Methylicorpusculum oleiharenae: one gene and its partner. The main gene of each other region encodes a partner of the protein of the gene in region 2 in a complex. Links are inferred from orthologs where the notes say so. Each region holds a gene or a part of one and is shown on either strand. Other genes may lie near its edges. The genes, in order: tsaB and tsaD.

Region 1 (6,926 bases), 4.1 Mb from region 2 along the record:
TCCAGCGGCGGTATCGGCAGCAGATTGAGTAATGCCAATACCAAATTGATCGTGATGCCGGCTATCCCGGTGTAGATCAGAGGCAGCGATACAAAGTCCAGATTAAGGATGACACCCAGCCGCGCCAATAACGCCCAGCCTGTCGCCATCAAAATATTCGAGACCGGACCTGCCAGGGCAACGATAGCCATATTTTGTTTAGGATTTTTAAAATTTCTGGCATCGACCGGAACTGGTTTTGCCCAACCGAATATAAATCCTGTAAAGGTCAGCAGTAATATACCGGGGATAATGATGGTGCCCAGCCAGTCAATATGCTTGATAGGATTTAAAGTCAAACGGCCTTGCAGAAAAGCCGTGTTATCCCCGTATTTTTTTGCCATCCAGCCATGAGCAACCTCATGCACGGTAATCGCAAAGACGACCGGCAACACCCAAACGACAATCCGTTGCACCATACTTAATTCGTTCATCATGACGGTATTCTCTTCTATTTTTCCAACATGGGTGCCTGACCTTTACCCTGCCTGATAATTTCGGCAGTCTGTCCTGAAAAGGAGATAATGGTCGTAGGTTCGTACTTAACAACACCTCCATCGATAACCAGATCGACCTCATGCTCCAGTCGCTCTCTGATTTCATAAGGATCAATCATCGCATCCTCCTCCCCCGGCAACACCAGTGTCGAACTGAACAGGGGCTCATCAAGGTTTTCAACTAACTGTCTTGCTATTGCATTATTGGGAATACGGATACCTATGGTTTTTTTCTTGGGATGTTGCAAGCGGCGCGGCACCTCACGGGTGGCGTCCAGGATAAAGGTGAAAGCCCCCGGCGTCAGCGCTTTGATTAACCGGTGCGCATCATTGCTGATTTTCGCAAAGGTCGAAATTTGCGTCAGATCTTTACAGACCAAAGTAAAGTTATGTTTATCATCTAACTGACGGATCCTGCGAATCCTGTCCAGCGCATGTTTATCACCCATGTGACAGGCTATTGCGTAGGATGAATCAGTTGGATAAACGATAACCCCGCCGCTGTGAACAATATCGACAGCTCTCACAATCAAGCGTGCCTGGGGTGTTTCGGGATGTATTTGAAAAAACTGAGCCATGACGTTTTAATTTCGCCAATTCAAAAACCGGGCATTATACCTCATTATCGCTCAGATTCTTTCTTTGCGACTTTGTCTCTCAGATAAACGGGCATCGCCTCTTCAACTGGAACGGCCTTTCCGGCAAGCATGCCCTGCGCGCCCAACGAAGCCACAGCCGCAGCTCGCGGCAAACGGTCCGCGTCAAAAGAAATAACACTTTGCGTTAATTTAGCCAGCAAGACCTCGGAGTAAACACGCCAGGCACTGCCCACCCCGATACCTTTTTGATGGCACGCGTCAGCCTGATCAGCGGGTATCACGCTCTCTTTACCTGCCAATTGGGCAAAACCGTTTGCGTCACGTTGATAAACCGCCCAAAATATTTCGGTTAACCGTGCGTCCATGGCGCTAAAAGCCACGGATGCGTTAGTAGAGTCAAACGCATCCTGCGCTAAAGCAGCAAGCGTGGACACAGGCACAACAGGCAAGTCTGCGCCAAAGGCAATTCCGTGAATGACTCCGGTCGCAATCCTAACGCCTGTAAAAGACCCGGGACCACAGCCAAAGGCGACAGCATCCAATTGTTGAGGCCGTAAATCAGCCTCGGCCATCAGTGATTCGATCATTGGCAAAATGCGTTGAGTATGGATCCGGGGGGCCAATTCGAAGCGCTCACGGATTTCCCCATTAATCAGCAAAGCTGCAGAACAGGCTTCAGTTGCCGTTTCAACTGCAAGTAATTTCATCACGTATTCTCATCTTGAAAAAAAGCTTTTACGTCTTCAATATTCCGGGTCCGCCGCATTGAAGGTACGCTGTCGAGAAAAATCTGCCCATATGAACGTTTTAAAAGCCTGGGATCACACACCATCAGCACACCTTTGTCATCCACATCCCGAATCAGACGACCTACACCCTGACGTAATGCAATCGCTGCAGCAGGAATTTGGTGTTCGAAAAATGCGTTGCGACCTTGCCGTTCCATTGACGCCAGCCTGGCTTTCAGGACCGGATCGCCCGGAGCTGCAAACGGCAGTTTATCGATAATTACACAGGATAAGGCATCCCCCCTGACATCGACACCCTCCCAAAAACTGGAAGTGCCCAATAAAACCGCATTACCGGCTTGTTTAAAAGCCTCCAACAACAGCCCTTTTGGCCGGGTTCCCTGAACCAGTAATGGATAAGGCATTTTTCCAGCCAGCAACTCCGCCGCCTGATTCAGTGCGCGGTAACTGGTAAACAAAAAAAACGCTCTACCTTTACTGGCTTCCAGAACAGGCAAGGCAAATTCAACAATACGCTCCGTAAAATTAGGTGTGGAGGGCTGCGGCAATCCCTTGGGATGATAAAACAAGGATTGGTTGGCATAATCAAACGGACTCTCCCAACTCTGACAGATTGGCTCGGTCAGTCCGAGACTGCGTGAAAAATGATCGAATTTATTGGCAACACTCAATGTTGCAGAAGTAAAAACCCAGGTAGCAGGATGCAGTTTCATGAAGGCGCGAAACTCAGAGGCAATATCCAGCGGCGTTCGGCTTAGCGTGAAGGTTTTTTTATGCGTTTCATACCAGCGTATCCATTTTCCATCATGGTCCTGCATGATGAGCTTGAATTGCTCGCTCAACTCCTGAGCTCTTTTGAAACAGCCTTCCAGTGTTTTGGTTTTAACTGAGGCCAGTTCCAACTGATCCTGCAAAAATTTCAGCTTTTGACCTAATTCTGTCAGCGCCTCACAGATCGCCTGATTATGTTCGATGTCCTCCCAATCCCCTTTTTTCAATTCAAGCCCAAATGACAATCGCGCCGCTTTGATCTGAAGATCCAGTTCTTCGCAAGCAGTACGTAAATCGGGCATATCGGTAGCATCTTTAAAATATTCAACCAACGCATCTTTAGCCAAATCATCTAATTGCCTGGCTCCGAATGAAATACCCAAAAAATTGGAGGCGGTATCGGCCAACTGATGCGCTTCGTCAATCACTACCAGCTCAGCATCGGGCAATAACTCGCCAAAACCAATTTCCCGTATCGACCAGTCAGCGCAAAGCAGGTGATGATTGACCACCAGAATATCCGACTCCTGCGCCTTTTTTCTGGCTTTAACCAGAAAACACTGTTCATAGTCAGGGCAATCAACACCCAGACAATTGTCTGCCGTCGACGTAGCTAAAGACCACACAGGATTAGCCTCACTCACATCCTGCATTTCTGCAATATCGCCGGATTGCGTGCGTTTGGCCCATGACTGAATTTTTGTCAATGCCGAGGCGTCTTCCTTACTGAAACCCAGAGCCGAATTGAGTGAATTATCAAGCCTAAATGAACAAAGATAATTGCTTCTTCCCTTTAACAAGGCCGCGACAAACGGCACTGTAACGGCCTGTCGGATAACAGGTAGGTCATTAAAAAACAACTGATCTTGTAGATTTTTCGTTCCGGTGGAAATGATGGATTTTTTTCCCGATAAAATAGCAGGGATCAGATAAGCAAATGTTTTGCCTGTGCCGGTGCCGGCTTCCGCAATCAAGTCCTTCTTTTGGTCAATCGATTCGGCAATGGCTAACGCCATTTCTATTTGCGCAGCACGAGGCTTATAGCCTTTAATGACTTTAGCCAGCGGCCCATCACTACCAAAAAATGCTTCCAGTTCAATCACTCTAATAACAGGCTGATAACAAAAGATGGAAGTGTACGCAGGAACATCGTCAGTATTCAAGCGTAATTAAAATGTTTATGTCATTCACTGATCTTTATTAAGGCAGCCATGATCATTGATTTTTTCATGGCAGGTGAATAACACGCCACTCATTCTGAGTGACGGAACAGTCAAGCTCATCGCCTTTATCCGTAACCCGATGAATATTAAACTGTTTATTGGGTTGTCAGTTTGTTTAAAAAGCTTGAATTTGATACGAAATATCGGATTATGCAAACTTCATCACAAAAGATACCAAAAACGACTTTACTTTCTAATGAGAATTGTTATTATTTACATGACAAACAATTCCAGGAGATTCACAATGTATGTTTGCGTTTGTAAAGCAGTAACTGACAAGCAAATAAAATCGGCTATCAGCAATGGCTATTGTTCTCGTAAAGACCTGAATCAATGTTTGGGCGTTGGAACTGTTTGCGGCAAATGTTCGCCGCATGTAAAACAGTTGCTTGACGAACACCGCGCGCAAACGCCTATAATGTGGGCTGCTGCGTAAGAAGCATTGGCAGGTTTTATATTTATCTTTCAGGTAAATTTGTAACGTTTAAATAGCTGAGCTTGAATGAAGTTTGCAGGAAAACCTACCTTTCTGGAATTTGACTGCTACTTATGCCCTTAACTTTAAAGCCCTCACTGCCATATTGCCCTTGCGCGTCCATTTATCAAATCCACGAGGCAAAAATGAAAGGCGATCCAAAGGTTATTGAATTTCTCAACAAAGCGCTTGAAAACGAACTGACCGCTATCAATCAGTATTTCTTACATGCTCGCATGTATAAAAACTGGGGCTTTTCTAAACTGAACGAAAAGGAATATCACGAATCGATCGATGAAATGAAACACGCCGATCGCCTGATTGAGCGGCTTTTATTTCTGGAGGGATTACCAAACCTGCAAAATCTTGGCAAACTGTTAATTGGTGAAAATCCGCAGGAAATGCTGTCTTGTGATCTTAAGCTTGAATATCAGGCCGTCCCGCTTTTAAAAGAAGCCATAATCTATTGTGAAACGGTCCAAGACTTCATTTCCAGAGAATTATTTGAAGCCATCCTCGAAAGTGAGGAAGAACACATTGACTGGCTGGAAACACAATTGGAACTGATTGAACAAATCGGTCTGCAAAACTATTTGCAATCTCAAATGTAACTTCCCCGTCAAGCAGGGCGAATTCTATTCGCCCTAATTTGTTAAAAAGTTAAACCCTCAAAACAGCCTTTTTGAACGGGTCGAGGCTAGCGTCTTGGCCTGCTGATTATATTGACGCTGTCATTGGTGATTCCCTGATTGACGCTACGATTTTGATTTCTATCAATCACCGGGGCTTTATTATGTTTCTTGTCACCGTAGTGATCTTTGCGATGATTCCGCCAATCGTTTTCTCTATATGGAACGGCTAACGGATAATAGGGCTGATAGATGTTGACTGAAGGTTGCTGCTGAAGGAGTTCGAGTTCCCGGCGTTTGGTTTCCGCCAAGTCTTCCTGAGCATTGGCGCTACGCTTTAAGGCTTCGATTTCTTCCAACCGGGCATTCTCAGCACGCCTTTCCTGTTCTGCTTTTTTTATTTTGGACTCTTTTTCGTCCTGCTCGAGTTGCCACTGCCTCAAACGAGCTTCAGACTCAACCCTCTGCTCTGGCGTCATTTCTTTAATTTTTAAAGAATCTTGTTGCGCTTCTGATGGACACTCATCATCTTGAAAATGCACTTTTCCGGATGGAAAGGTGCATTTAAAAACCTGGGCCTGCGCAGATTCAATCGTCACAAAAACGGTGACGGTTAATGCTATTAGGATGATCTTCATAGGACACACCTCATCGGTCTGATGTGGCATTAAGGATCAAAGACCCTTTAAATCTCAGTCTTTCAACCCCAGTACGTCCAGCATGTCATAGAATCCATTAGGCTTGCCTTGAAGCCAAACAGCCGCTCTGACAGCTCCGTTGGCAAACGTCATACGGCTGGTGGCTTTGTGAGTTATTTCAACACGTTCACCCTCATCGGCAAACATGACGGTATGCTCGCCGACAATATCACCGGCACGAATGGTAGAGAAACCAATCGTTTTTCGATCACGTTCCCCCGTGACCCCTTCTCTTCCATAAACGGCACAGTCTTTTAAATCGCGCCCCAATGCTTCGGCTACCACCTCACCCATGCGTAATGCCGTTCCCGACGGCGCATCGATTTTATGACGGTGATGGGCCTCAATAATCTCTATGTCTGTATAGGTCCCCATGACTTTCGCGGTCATTTCCAGCAATTTGAGCGATAGATTGACGCCGACACTCATGTTCGGCGCCAATACGACAGGGATATTCTCAGATGCCGATTTAATCAGATTTTTTTGCGCTTCATTAAAACCGGTCGTGCCGATCACAATACCTTTACCGGCACTTTGACAAATTTCAATGTAGCGTAAAGTTGATTCCGGCCGGGTAAAGTCAATCAAGATATCAAAATGCTCAGTCACAGAAGCCAGATCATCGGTCACCTGAACTGCCAAAGGACTTAAACCGGCCAACTCACCGGCATCTTTGCCGATTGACAAACTCTCAGGACGGGACAAAGCCGCAGTTAATTCGGCGGAACCGGACAACGCAGCGGCTTTGATCAAGCATAGGCCCATCCGGCCCGAAACACCCACAATTGCAACGCGGACCATAAATCTAACCTGTCAGTTTTTCAAAAAAGCTTTTTACACCGTCCAGCCAGGAATGTTCCTGTGGACTATGATGCTTACCACCACCCACCAAGGATTGCCCCAATTGTTCAATCATGTCTCTTTGGTCTTTGGTTAAATGAATCGGCGTCTCAATAATGACCCGGCAAAGCAAGTCACCTACCGCACCGCCTCTAACCGGCTTTACGCCTTTGCCTCTCAACCTGAATAATTTTCCGGTTTGTGTCTCCGCCGGAATTTTAAGTTTAACCTTACCATCCAGTGTCGGGACCTCAAGCTCTCCGCCTAAACAAGCAGTTGGAAAACTAATAGGCACTTCACAATACAAGTTGGCGCCATCTCGAGTGAATATCGCATGATCTCTGACATTGATCTGAACATATAAATCGCCGGAAGGTCCCCCATTGAGTCCGGCCTCACCTTCCCC
Region 2 (13,230 bases):
TTGGTCATGCTGCCCAAATATATTGTTGGCCGAGATATTGAAAAAGGTAAATTAAAACCGGTCCTTGAAGAATATGGATTGGATCCCCTGGAAATTCATGTCATTTACCCCCATCGTAAATATTTGTCGGCAAAAGTGCGGCGATTTTTGGACTTTCTTCAAGATTGGCTACCTCATCGAATAGGTATTGAAGGCAATAGAACGTGGAGTCAGTAGCTGTCAAATGGGATCGTACCTATGCTGATAGTGATCCTGTCAATGCTCAACCCTGTGCAGTATTAGCCGAAAATAGTTATTTGTTACCCGGTGAAGGCTTGGCTTTGGATTTGGCGTGCGGACTGGGCGGAAATGCCTGTTTTCTGGCAGCGCAGGGACTGATTACAGAAGCGTGGGATTGCTCGGGTGTCGCACTGGCTAAATTAAAACAGTATGCCGGGTCAAAAAAGCTTAACGTTTCTGTGCGACAATGTTTTATCGGTGCAGAATGTTTTGTACCCTCCCGTTTTCATGTCATAGTAGTCTCAAGGTTTCTTGACCGGACTCTGTGTGATGCGATAATAGCGAGCTTAGTGCCGGGAGGTTTGCTCTTTTATCAAACATTTACTCTTACCAAGGTGAATGAGAAGGGTCCATCGAATCGAGATTTTCTGTTGGAAAATACAGAATTACTCAAGCTTTTTGCGCCGTTAGATGTGCTGTATTACCGGGATAATCAGCGTATTGGCGATACTTCACAAGGTCTTAGAAATGAAGCTCAATTTATAGGGCGGAAACAGCTTAAGTCTTTAGATTGAGGCAAAAAACTGTTTGAATAGTCAAGACCAATAAACAGGCATTAACACACAAAGGAATAGCTGAGCTAATGCCTTTAAAAAATCATATTTTAATCAACACAATACTAGAGTACATTTTAAGTGATCCAACAATTAAGAAATATTGCAATCATTGCTCACGTAGACCATGGCAAAACAACCCTGGTAGATAAGTTACTGCAACAATCGGGGACTTTCAAAGACCATGAAAAGATTTCTGAGCGGATGATGGACTCTAACGATCTTGAGAGAGAGCGCGGAATTACGATTCTGGCGAAAAATACCGCAATTGATTGGGAGGGATATCACATCAATATTGTGGACACCCCGGGCCATGCCGACTTTGGCGGTGAAGTTGAACGGGTACTCTCAATGGTAGACTCGGTCCTGCTTTTGGTCGATGCCGTGGATGGTCCTATGCCGCAAACGCGTTTTGTGACGCAAAAGGCATTTGCATTGGGATTGAAGCCTATCGTGGTAATCAATAAAATTGATCGCCCCGGCGCTCGTCCTGACTGGGTTGTTGATCAAACCTTTGATTTATTTGATCGTTTGGGTGCAACTGATGAACAATTGGATTTTCCTATTATCTATGCTTCAGCCTTGAACGGTTATGCAAGTTTGGAATCTACTGCTACCGAAGGTGATATGACGCCCTTATTCCAGACGATTGTTGATAAAGTCAGTCCGCCTAATGTTGATTTGGAAGGTCCTTTCCAAATGCAGGTTTCCAGTCTGGATTACAATTCCTATGTGGGCGTTATCGGCATTGGCCGGATTCAGCGTGGCGCTGTTAAGTCAAATATGTCACTGACATTGATCAATCGCGAAGGCGTGACGCGCAAAGGACGTATTTTGCAAATATTCGGGTTTCACGGTTTAGAACGAGTGGAAGTGCCTGAAGCAAGAGCTGGCGACATTATCGCGTTTACCGGAATTGACAAGCTGGAAATTTCGGAAACCTTGTGCCATCCTGATGCGGTAGAGGCTATGACGCCACTGTCTGTGGATGAGCCTACCGTGACCATGACGTTTCAAGTCAATAATTCACCGTTTGCCGGTAGAGAAGGTAAGTATGTCACCTCAAGGCAGATTCGCGAGCGCCTGGAAAAAGAACTGCAGCATAATGTGGCGCTGCGTGTAGAGGATACAGAGGATCCCGATAAATTCAAAGTATCCGGTCGCGGCGAATTGCATTTGTCCGTATTGATAGAAAATATGCGACGTGAGGGATTTGAGCTGGGAGTTTCCAGGCCGGAAGTCATCATCAAGGAGATCGATGGCGTAAAATGTGAGCCGTTTGAAATGGTGACCATTGAGGTGGAAGAAATTCATCAAGGCACCATTATGGAAAAAATGGGTGACCGCAAAGGCGATTTACAGAATATGGTGCCGGATGGTAAAGGCCGGGTCCGTTTGGAATATATTGTGCCTTCAAGAGGCTTGATCGGTTTTCAATCCGAATTTTTGACCGCAACGTCAGGATCAGGCCTTCTTTATCATGTGTTTGAAAATTATGGGCCGCTCAGACCGGGAACAGTGGGCAAACGTCAACGTGGCGTGCTAATCTCAATGCTGCAAGGAAAAGCCGTCTCGTTCGGTTTGTTTAACTTACAGGAACGTGGCGATTTATTCCTGGTACACGGTGATGAAGTTTACGAGGGAATGTTAGTGGGCATACATTCGCGAGCTAACGATTTGGTGGTCAATCCTACCAAGGCCAAGCAGTTGACGAATATGCGAGCATCCGGAAGCGACGAGGCGTTGACATTAAGCCCGATTCAAAAATTTACGCTAGAACAAGCTTTGGAATTTATCGATGAAGATGAGTTGGTGGAAGTAACACCCAAATCGATCAGGTTGCGCAAAAGGCTACTGACCGAAAATGATAGAAAGCGGGTATCACGTTCAGGCGTATAAAAATGCGGTCTGGTATTTTAAATTATTGGTAATTGTTTAGCGTGGTTTGGGTTGCGTTCATTTCGCAACTCAACTTTTGAGACCATGGTTTTGAAATGTTGGGTTGGCTGTCGCCAATCGTAACCTACGCTGAATAATTTCAAAAACTAAATACAAATAATGATAAGAGTTGTACAGCAGAGAATTGAAAAAGTTTGTTGTGCATACTCTCAACATAATAGACAGCATCTAGAAACTTTCATAGTAGAATGTTTGGATTAACCTTTAGTCTATAGTTGTTATGGAATCACGCACCGCGGAAATCGAGCGCAACACGCTTGAAACGCAAATAAAAGTTAAGATTAATTTAGATGGAACAGGAAATTCATCCTTTTCAACGGGTATTCCTTTTCTAGAACACATGCTGGATCAGATTGCCAGACATGGCCTGATTGATATGACCATTGAAGCAAAAGGCGATTTGCATATTGACGATCATCATACTGTCGAAGATATCGGCATCACGCTGGGCCAGGCTTTTGCTGCCGCGCTGAGTGACAAAAAAGGCATTTATCGCTATGGACATGCTTATGTTCCTCTGGATGAAGCATTATCCCGGGTTGTGATCGATTTTTCAGGCCGCCCCGGCCTCGTTTATGATGTCAAATTTCCCAGAGCCAGCGTTAGCCGTTTTGATGTTGATCTTTTCCGGGAATTCTTTCAGGGATTTGTTAATCATGCGGGTGTTACCTTGCATATCGATAATTTGAAAGGGGTCAATGCACACCATGTTGCTGAGACCATATTCAAAGCAATGGGACGCGCCGTCCGTATGGCCGTAGATTTAGATCCACGTATGGCGGGCATTATGCCTTCTACCAAAGGCGTTCTTTAATTTCACACTATTATGTCTTCAGTCGCTGTCATTGATTATGGAATGGGTAATTTGCATTCCATCGCTAAAGCTCTGCAACATGCAGATTCCCAAATTGATATCAGTATCACGAATAATCATCAGACCATTCTTGATGCGGATCGCATTGTCTTTCCCGGTGTGGGTGCAATCGGCGATTGCATTCATGCATTACAGGAAAACGGTCTTACCGAGATCATAAAAACAGTTGCAGGCGATAAACCTTTTCTGGGAATTTGTCTCGGCATGCAGGCATTGCTGACCGATAGTGAGGAAAGCAGCGGTGATTCGGATCAAAACTGCGAACTCAAGACGCAAGGTTTAAATTTGATTGCCGGACATGTCGTCCGTTTTCCTGAGCACTTAAAAGACCAGGATGGAAACACATTAAAAGTGCCGCATATGGGCTGGAATCAAGTCCATTTTAATGTCCATCCATTATGGGAAAACATCAGTCAGGCGAGTCGTTTTTATTTTGTCCATAGCTATTTTACGGTCCCTGATGATAAATCAGTGATCTCGGCCACGGCCGATTACCCAGAGGCGTTTGCCTGTGCTTTAGCGCGCGAAAATATATTCGCGGTTCAATTTCATCCCGAAAAAAGCCAGACGGCAGGTCTTCAGCTTCTGCGCAATTTTTTACATTGGGATGGGCGTGTTTAACCTAAGTTTTGTCCGGTCACCTTTCCGGCATTCAGTAAGATCTTTAGGAAGCTATTATTATGTTGCTGATACCTGCAATTGACTTAAAAGAAGGAAAATGCGTACGCTTGCGGCAGGGCAGGATGGACGAAGATACGGTTTTTTCAGATGATCCGGTAGCTGTTGCCGGTAAATGGGTGGAAGCCGGAGCCAAGCGGATTCATTTGGTTGATTTGGACGGCGCATTTGCCGGAAAACCAAAAAATGCGGCTGTCATCCATCGTATAGTCCAGGCTTATCCGGAACTTCCTATTCAAATCGGGGGCGGTATCCGCGATGAGGATACGATTCAAAGCTATCTCGATGCAGGTGTTCAATACGTGATTATAGGAACTAAAGCGGTCAGCGCGCCGCATTTTGTAAAAGATGTTGCGATTGAGTTTCCCGGTCATATTATTGTCGGTCTGGATGCAAAAGAAGGAAAAGTGGCGATTGATGGTTGGTCCAAATTATCGCATCATGATGTGATTGATTTGGCTCAAAAATTTGAGGCAGACGGTGTCGAGGCCATTGTCTACACCGATATTACAAGGGACGGCATGATGAACGGTGTCAATGTAGAAGCCACCGCAAAATTAGCCAGGTCAATCAACATTCCAGTTATTGCTTCAGGCGGTATCACGGATATCAGGGACATTCAAGAGCTGGGCAAATATGTCAGTGATGGAATCATGGGTGCCATAACCGGCCGGGCAATATATGAAGGAACTCTTGATTTTGCCTCCGCTGCACTGTTAGCCGAGACATTCGATTAGTTATGGGCTTAGCAAAACGCGTCATACCTTGTCTGGATGTTGATAATGGCCGAGTGGTCAAAGGTGTAAAGTTTGTCGATATCAGAGATGCCGGTGATCCTGTTGAAATTGCGAGACGTTATGACCGTGAGGGCGCAGACGAACTGACCTTTCTCGATATAACGGCCACTCACGATAACAGGGAAACGATTGTTCATGTCGTCGAACAAGTAGCCAGTGAAGTATTTATTCCTTTGACCGTGGGTGGGGGCATAAGAACCCTGGACGATATCCGGCGCATGTTGAATGCAGGTGCTGATAAGGTTGGTATTAACAGTGCAGCGGTATTCAATCCGGATTTCGTCAGGCAGGCTGCGCAACGATTCGGATCACAATGCATTGTTGTTGCAATAGATGCGAAAAAAGTCAGTGGTCTACACGAAGCCAACCGGTGGGAGATTTTTACTCATGGAGGCCGAAAAGGAACCGGTATCGATGCGGTTGAATGGGCAAAGAAAATGGTTGATTATGGCGCGGGTGAAATTTTATTGACCAGTATGGACAGAGATGGCACGCGTGAGGGATTTGATCTGATCTTGACTCGTGCTATCAGTGAAGCGGTTTCTGTTCCGGTCATCGCTTCAGGCGGAGTGGGTAATCTGGAGCATCTTGCTGAAGGCATTATGGAAGGTAAAGCCGATGCGGTTTTGGCAGCCAGTATTTTTCATTTTGCTGAACACAGTGTGCTTGAAGCCAAGCAACATATGGCATCACGCGGCATTGAGGTGCGTTTATAGTGACAGGCGATTGGTTGGATGAAATACGCTGGACCAGCGAAGGTCTGATACCGGTCATCGCCCAGCAGGCCGATACCGGAAAAGTGTTAATGTTTGCCTGGATGAATCGTGAGTCGCTGGCATTGACGGTCGAGGAAGGCTATGCGGTCTATTGGTCCCGGTCAAGAAACCGGCTTTGGCGCAAAGGCGAAGAATCCGGGCACAGACAGAAAGTCATTTCACTTTACCTGGACTGTGATGAAGATGTTATTTTATTAGCCGTTGATCAGCACGACGGTATCGCCTGTCATACCGGGCGGCACAGCTGTTTTTACAGAAAACTGGTCGATGGTCAATGGCAGGCTGTTGATCCGGTACTAAAAGACCCTAAAGCGATATACAATCATGAATGATGTTTTGCAACAATTAGCCGATATACTGGAACAGCGCAAACAGGCGACGGAAGAAAAATCTTATGTTGCCAGCCTCTATGCAAAAGGTTTGGACAGTATTTTAAAAAAAATTGGTGAAGAGGCTACAGAAACGGTTATTGCCGCTAAAAACGGTGATAAAGAGCAAATTATTTATGAAACAGCAGACTTGTGGTTCCATTGCATGGTGTTGCTGGCTCAACAAGGTCTGGGGCCGGAGCAGGTCCTGCAAGAATTACAGCGGCGCTTTGGTTTATCCGGATTAGAGGAAAAAGCAAAACGCAAAAAAAATTAACATCATTTCGGCATAAGCCAATTCGGAGTCAAAATGGGCATCAGTGTTACTCAATTACTCATAGTTTTAGTTATCGTCATTGTGTTGTTCGGCACAAAAAGACTGCGCAATATCGGTTCAGATCTGGGCGGCGCCATCAAGGGTTTTCGTTCAGCCATGAAAGATGGAGAGGCTGGAAAAAACCTGCCGGATAAAGATGACGAAGACGATATCGTCAGTCATGTCGAATCAAAAGATGACAAAAAAGTTTAGACAACATTATGTTTGACGTTGGTTTTTGGGAAATTTGCATGGTGGGTTTGGTCAGTCTGCTAGTGATTGGGCCTGAACGACTCCCCAAGGCTGCGCGGATTGCAGGCTACTGGCTGGGTAAAACACGCAGTATGGTCGCGGCTGTCAAGGCTGAAATCAAAGAAGAATTACAGGCTGAAGAGATTCGGCAAACCTTGCGGGAACATGCGTCACTTGAAGATCTGAACGAAACTATTTCAGAAGTCAAACAGGCTTCCCAAAACCTGAAAGAATCAATTGATTCCGTTCCCAAACAATTGAGCGGAAAAACAAAGCCTGTCGATGAGTAAACATACTTTTGATCATCAAGAAGAACTGCCTTTCATCTCGCATTTAATCGAGCTACGAAATCGGATTTTAAAAGTCGTTCTTTCTGTTCTGGTTGTGTTTCTGGGTTTAGCGACCTATGCAAATCAGATATACAGTTATCTGGCCGGACCGCTGTTAAAGCATTTGCCAGAAAATAGCACGATGATTGCGATTGATGTCGCATCCCCTTTTTTCACTCCGTTTAAGCTGGCGTTGGTTCTTTCGGTATTCATAGCAGTGCCTATTATCCTGTATCAATTCTGGGCTTTTGTGGCGCCGGGGTTGTATAAGAACGAACGGAAAATGATCCTGCCGCTGCTTGTTGCGAGCACATTTCTGTTTTACTTGGGCGTGGCTTTTGCCTATTTCGTCGTTTTTCCGTTGATTTTCGGGTTTTTAACGGCCGCAGCACCGGAAGGGGTTGCGGTAATGACGGATATCAGTAAATACCTGGATTTTGTGCTAACCCTGTTTTTTGCTTTCGGCATTTGCTTTGAAGTGCCGATATTCACCATAGTTCTGGTTTGGACAGGTTTGACATCGCCGGCTGATTTAGCCGAAAAGCGTCCTTATGTGATTGTTGGGGCTTTTATTATCGGGATGTTGCTGACACCACCCGATGCAATATCACAGACCTTATTGGCTATTCCAATGTGGATGTTGTTTGAAGTAGGCCTATTGTTCTCGCGTTTATTCGTACGCAAACATGATAACGACTTGCAAACCACGACCGGGGAAGATGAGTGATTATTTAGTCAAACAACTTCACATTTATTCTTCCGATATAAAAATCAAATTATGCAGTGATTCTGCCAGCTTTTCGTTACCTGTTTCGTTGAGGCGCAAGGTATCGGCGGTCAGCGCCGGGTCCTTCATCAAATCAGGTACTAAGTCCAATTCGACGGGCACATTCTGGCGAGTCGCGAGTTGCTGATAGAACGATGCGCTGAAACCGCTTTGAGGATGAGAAGGCAGTCCGAGAAGCAACACTTTGATATTGCGATTTTTGATCTCGATGATCATTGCTTCCAGGTTAGTTATCGTTTCTTCATGCTGAATATTATTCTGCATGTCACTGCCTCCGTGAGCCAGAATAACAAGATCGGGGTGCTGCTGATCCAGCAATTCGATGAGTCTGGCAATTGCATCGCGAGTCAGTTCTTTAGTTTTACCGCCATTGATTACTGGAAGCAGAGTGAGCTCGCTAAGAATATTCGGGTAAGCATTCGGGTCGGTAAGTGTTGTGCCGTAGGTCAGATTGTCCCCAAAAGCCAGAATAGTGGCATTTCTCGGCAGACTTATAGAAGTCAACTGAAAGTGTGCGCAAGCAGTCAGCAGCAGGCAGATTAAAATAAAAGAATTTTTTATGGGGTTCATAGGCTTATGCAAAAAATTGTGCTGATTACCGGTGCGGCCAGGAGAATAGGAGCAGTCTGTTGCCGGTTGTTACATCAACAGGGCTTTAATATGATTTTGCATTATAGGTCTTCGGGTGATGATGCGCGAAACCTTTGTGCTGAACTGAATGATCTTCGTCCCGACTCTGCAGTGGCTTTGTCCGGTAATTTATTGGATATGCAAGCTATTGATGCTTTGGCCAAGGAGGCGGTAGCCGTGTGGGGGAAGCTGGATGTGTTGGTAAACAATGCATCGTCTTTTTATCCCACACCTTTGGATTCGGTGACTGAGAGCGCTTGGGAGGATTTGCTGGGCACAAATTTGAAAGCGCCTTTTTTCCTGGCCAAGGCTTTGCTGCCGGAGCTTCGCTGCCGCCAGGGCTGCATTGTCAATATTGCAGACATACATGCTGAGCGTGGCCTGGAGGGTTATCCTGTATACAGCATTGCTAAGGCGGGATTAGTTGCTATGACCAAGGTGCTGGCTAAAGAGTGCGGCCCTGAAGTCAGAGTCAACACCGTTTCTCCCGGAGCGATATTATGGCCTGAATACGACAGTACCGAAGCCGAGCAAAAGAACATTATAGAAAAAATTCCACTGGGTCATTGCGGGAAGCCGGAAGATATTGCACGGGCAGTGAAATTCCTTATTCAAGATGCTGATTATATTACAGGGCAGGAGATCAAGATTGATGGAGGGCGGACGCTGTCTTGCTAAGCGAACTTTATTGGTTTTAAACAGTGTTTAACCATTCAGGTATGACTTTCTGTTGATCAATGCGGCGTTTATCAAAGCTATCCCATATTTCAGCATAAGTACGATGACTGATAGGGTGACGGAGGTCAGGCGCAATTTCGGCAAGCGGTTCCAACACAAAAGCATAGTCCTCGATTTCAGCGCGAGGGATTTGCAGGCGGCCATCATTAAGTATCAAGTCATCATAAAGAACAAGATCGAGATCCAGCGTTCTTGCCGAGAATTTTTTACTATCTCGGCATCGGCCGTGATTTAATTCAATCTCTCTGAGACGCTGAGCGACGCTGTTTACATCCAGGTTTGTATTGAAACCGACAATCAAATTGTAAAAATCCTCGCCTTCAAAGCCCACGGCCTTGGATTGGTAAACACTGGAAATCAGTAATTCACCGAACAGTTGTTTTAGCGCATGTAGGCTGGAGGGGATATTGATATCCTTATCAATGTTGCTGCCAATGCTTATGAAGCAAAGAGCCATGTTATTGATGTCCTCGTTCGATAATTATGCCAACGTCATTAGCGCCACGAATAGCGCCTTTTTTATTCAGCGTGATTTTAACCCGGCTGATATTAAACTCGTTCAGAATTAGCTGAGCTATCTCCTCAGTTAATTTTTCGACCAAAAAAAACTGGCTTGATTCGACGAAAGCGATCACGCGTTTCGATACGGTTTTGTAATCGAGCGTATAGCTAATGTCATCGGTTTCAGCCGCTTTTTTTATGTCGAAGGCCATTTCAATATCAAGAACCACTGTCTGTTTTGTGGTTCTTTCCCAGTCATAAATGCCAATGATTGTTTGTATTTCCAGCCCGCCTAAAAAAATAATATCCATTGTCTTTTCCGGTTATCATGTGCGCTTTAAAAAAGGTAAGTATCAGGGAATTGACTCTGGGTTACAAGTTTGGCGTTGTCGAGAGGTAAACAATGTTTGAATGGTCATTTATTCCATTAGCTTATTTGGCGGGTTCGATTTCGAGTGCGATTTTGGTCTGCAAGCTAATGGGTTTGCCGGATCCACGTGATCAAGGATCGGGCAATCCAGGTGCAACTAATGTGATGCGGATAGGGGGTAAAAAAGCAGCGGCCATTACCTTGCTCGGCGATTTGTTGAAAGGTTTGCTGCCGGTCTATTTTGCAAATCTGTTGAATGTATCTCCAGAGATTTTGGCAATGACCGGGCTGGCTGCATTTTTAGGCCATTTGTACCCTGTTTTTTTTGGTTTTAAAGGGGGAAAAGGGGTGGCAACATCAATAGGTGTGCTGCTCGGTTTTTCATGGTGGTTAGGTTTGATTTTTATGGCAATCTGGTTTTCCATTTACAAGATTTCAAAAATTTCCTCTTTGTCAGCATTAGTTGCCTCAACCATTTCTCCTATCGTAACCTGGTACCTTACCAAAGAAATATATCTGTTGTTAGCCGCTCTAGTGATGACAATTATTTTGCTTTGGCGTCATAAAAGTAATATCCAAAGACTGTTAGCCGGGCAAGAAGCTTGACGTTTTATTGTCCACTCCGGGCAATTCGTTGATAGGCCAGCGAGGCCTGGCCTGAATGCATAAGTCGTCGTGTTGGTCCGCTAAAAACCTTTGGCAGCCTGCGTAGGCTACCATGGCTGCATTGTCGGTACAAAACTCAAACCGGGGGAAATAAATGGCAGCATTTTCTTTTTTTGCCATTGCCGTGAGTTCATCGCGAATAGTGGCATTAGCACTAACGCCGCCGGCAACAACCAGCTTTTTCAGCTGGGTCTGTTGGAGTGCGCGTTTGCACTTGATGCTTAAGGTTCCGGCTACGGCTTTTTGAAAAGCAAAAGCAATGTTGGCTTTATCCTGTCCTGTTTGAGATGTGCTGAGTAAGGTATTCATCGTGAATGTTTTTAATCCGCTAAAGCTAAAATCCAGGCCTGGCCTATCGGTCATAGGTCTGGGAAAGCTATAAACAGGCTGGCCTTGCTCTGCCAATTTGGCTAGTCGGGGACCGCCTGGATAGGGCAGGCCCAGCATTTTAGCCGTCTTGTCGAAAGCTTCTCCTGCCGCATCATCCAGGGACTCACCCAATAACACATAGTTACCCAAGCTTTTAACGGCTACCAGCAGGGTATGTCCGCCTGAAATCAGTAATGCCAAAAAAGGAAAATCGGGCGGGTCTTTTTCCAGTAAGGGAGCTAAAAGATGTGCTTCCATATGGTGAATAGCAATAGCAGGGATGTCCAGGCTCCATGCCAGACTGCGAGCGGTGGTTGCACCCACAAGCAGCGATCCCATGAGTCCTGGTCCGGCCGTATAGGCAATGCCGTTGATGTCATGTTTATCCAGGTTTGCCTCATTCAGGCATTGGTTTATCAAAGGTATCAACTTTCTAATGTGGTCCCTGGAAGCCAGTTCCGGAACAACGCCCCCGTACTCGCTATGCATCTCAACCTGGCTGTAAACAAGGTGATGACAAAGGCCTAATTTCGAATGATAAATTGCAACGGCAGTTTCGTCACAGGATGTTTCTATGCCTAGAGTGTACATATTTTTGAAATAATTAATAAAAAATGTATAATTGAGAGTTTCCTTGTGTCAGAGACTCTTTAGGGGTCTTATTTTTCGATATTATTATACAGGTTAGTAAAATGCCGTCAGTTAAAGTAAAAGAAAACGAACCATTTGACATCGCAATCCGCCGCTTTAAGCGTGCGTGTGAAAAAGCAGGCGTTTTGTCTGAAGTGCGTCGTCGTGAATTCTATGAAAAACCCACTGCCGAGCGAAAACGCAAAGGTGCAGCAGCGATAAAAAGACATTTGAAAAAATTGGCTCGTGAGCGTTATGCACTGAAAAACTTGCGTCGCGGACGCCCACAAATTTAATCTTTTGCGGGAGCAGGCTAGATGGATTTATTAAAAGACCGGATCAGGGAAGATATGAAGGCCGCTATGAAAAGCGGAGCCAAAGTTAAGCTAGGCGTGATACGCTTGATTATGGCTGCAATTAAGCAGCGCGAAGTTGATGAAAGAATAGAATTGGATGATGAGCAGGTTATTCTTGTGCTGGACAAGATGGTCAAGCAGAGAAGAGAGTCAATTCGACAATTTCGTGCCGCAGAAAGAATTGATCTTGCTGAAATTGAAGAGGCCGAAATTGTAGTCATACAAGACTATTTGCCTCAGGCCTTGACAGACGAAGAGATCGATTTAATGATTCGAGAGGAAGTCGAAGCACAAGGAGCGGTATCTATTAAAGATATGGGTAAAGTGATGAATGCTCTTAAGGAGAAGATGCAGGGACGTGCAGATATGGCTCAGGTAAGTATAAAAATAAAAAGTGTCTTGGCGGGATAGTTCCGCCATTCTTACCTCAGGCGGAGTTCCACATAACATATACACAATTTGCCAAGCTGAAAAGCCGGTCTTTTGCGGTTCGAAAATGGTTTGTATGCTTTATGGAATTCCATATTGTTACAGTGGCAGTTGGGCAAAGATCATGCGGTATTTGTGTCTGTTTATTCAGGGAAAGCCTCTTAACTCATTCGAGATATAAGGTGAATGATGTCGGGTAGGATACCTTCCTCGTTTATAAATGACCTTCTGGCGCGGGTTGATATCGTTGATTTGATTGACTCTCGTGTGCCTCTAAAAAAAACGGGGAGCAACTATGTTGCTCGCTGTCCCTTTCATACAGAAAAAACACCCAGCTTTTCAGTCAGTGCCAAAAAACAGTTCTTCCACTGTTTCGGCTGTGGCGCCAGCGGTAACGCGATAACTTTTCTGATGGATTACAATCACCTTGACTTTGTGGAGGCGGTTGAAGATCTTGCCGCATTCGCGGGCATCGAAGTGCAAAGAGAAAAGGATGTCGGCATTGAGCAGCCAGAAAAAAAAGATATCAGTCATCTCTATAATCTGATGGGCAGTGTGGCTGCTTTTTATGC

The links.
Region 1: the proteins of tsaD (region 2) and tsaB are in contact, whole or in part, in a solved structure (PDB 4WQ4), measured with the Escherichia coli proteins. The link is inferred for Methylicorpusculum oleiharenae from one-to-one orthologs.

Annotation. Positions count from the first base shown.
Region 1 is NZ_WUTY02000001.1:5,196,856-5,203,781, forward strand. Bases 1-3,000 are described here. They hold tsaB (tRNA (adenosine(37)-N6)-threonylcarbamoyltransferase complex dimerization subunit type 1 TsaB), read right to left. Parts: upstream 1,843-3,000; coding sequence 1,159-1,842; downstream 1-1,158. Other genes in these bases: GO003_RS23195 (site-2 protease family protein), read right to left, coding at 1-476; GO003_RS23200 (L-threonylcarbamoyladenylate synthase), read right to left, coding at 491-1,114; GO003_RS23210 (ATP-dependent DNA helicase), read right to left, coding at 1,842-3,000. Also shown: more of GO003_RS23210, read right to left, coding at 3,001-3,758; GO003_RS23215 ((2Fe-2S)-binding protein), read left to right, coding at 4,123-4,314; bfr (bacterioferritin), read left to right, coding at 4,500-4,964; GO003_RS23225 (DUF4124 domain-containing protein), read right to left, coding at 5,051-5,620; dapB (4-hydroxy-tetrahydrodipicolinate reductase), read right to left, coding at 5,675-6,481; molecular chaperone DnaJ, read right to left, coding at 6,486-6,926. UniProt on the Escherichia coli protein: Required for the formation of a threonylcarbamoyl group on adenosine at position 37 (t(6)A37) in tRNAs that read codons beginning with adenine.
Region 2 is NZ_WUTY02000001.1:1,094,313-1,107,542, forward strand. What follows is about bases 9,815-12,571. They hold tsaD (tRNA (adenosine(37)-N6)-threonylcarbamoyltransferase complex transferase subunit TsaD), read right to left. Parts: upstream 11,835-12,571; coding sequence 10,794-11,834; downstream 9,815-10,793. Other genes in these bases: folB (dihydroneopterin aldolase), read right to left, coding at 9,815-10,149; plsY (glycerol-3-phosphate 1-O-acyltransferase PlsY), read left to right, coding at 10,242-10,814; rpsU (30S ribosomal protein S21), read left to right, coding at 11,936-12,169; GO003_RS05235 (GatB/YqeY domain-containing protein), read left to right, coding at 12,191-12,571. Also shown: GO003_RS05140 (LysR family transcriptional regulator), read left to right, coding at 1-216; GO003_RS05145 (class I SAM-dependent methyltransferase), read left to right, coding at 204-794; translational GTPase TypA, read left to right, coding at 915-2,732; imidazoleglycerol-phosphate dehydratase HisB, read left to right, coding at 3,013-3,606; imidazole glycerol phosphate synthase subunit HisH, read left to right, coding at 3,619-4,287; hisA (1-(5-phosphoribosyl)-5-[(5-phosphoribosylamino)methylideneamino]imidazole-4-carboxamide isomerase), read left to right, coding at 4,347-5,081; imidazole glycerol phosphate synthase subunit HisF, read left to right, coding at 5,084-5,857; hisI (phosphoribosyl-AMP cyclohydrolase), read left to right, coding at 5,857-6,249; GO003_RS05180 (phosphoribosyl-ATP diphosphatase), read left to right, coding at 6,242-6,562; Sec-independent protein translocase subunit TatA, read left to right, coding at 6,596-6,814; Sec-independent protein translocase protein TatB, read left to right, coding at 6,823-7,143; twin-arginine translocase subunit TatC, read left to right, coding at 7,136-7,909; GO003_RS05200 (GDSL-type esterase/lipase family protein), read right to left, coding at 7,934-8,539; GO003_RS05205 (pteridine reductase), read left to right, coding at 8,546-9,277; folK (2-amino-4-hydroxy-6-hydroxymethyldihydropteridine diphosphokinase), read right to left, coding at 9,294-9,794; more of folB, read right to left, coding at 9,796-9,814; and 2 more genes.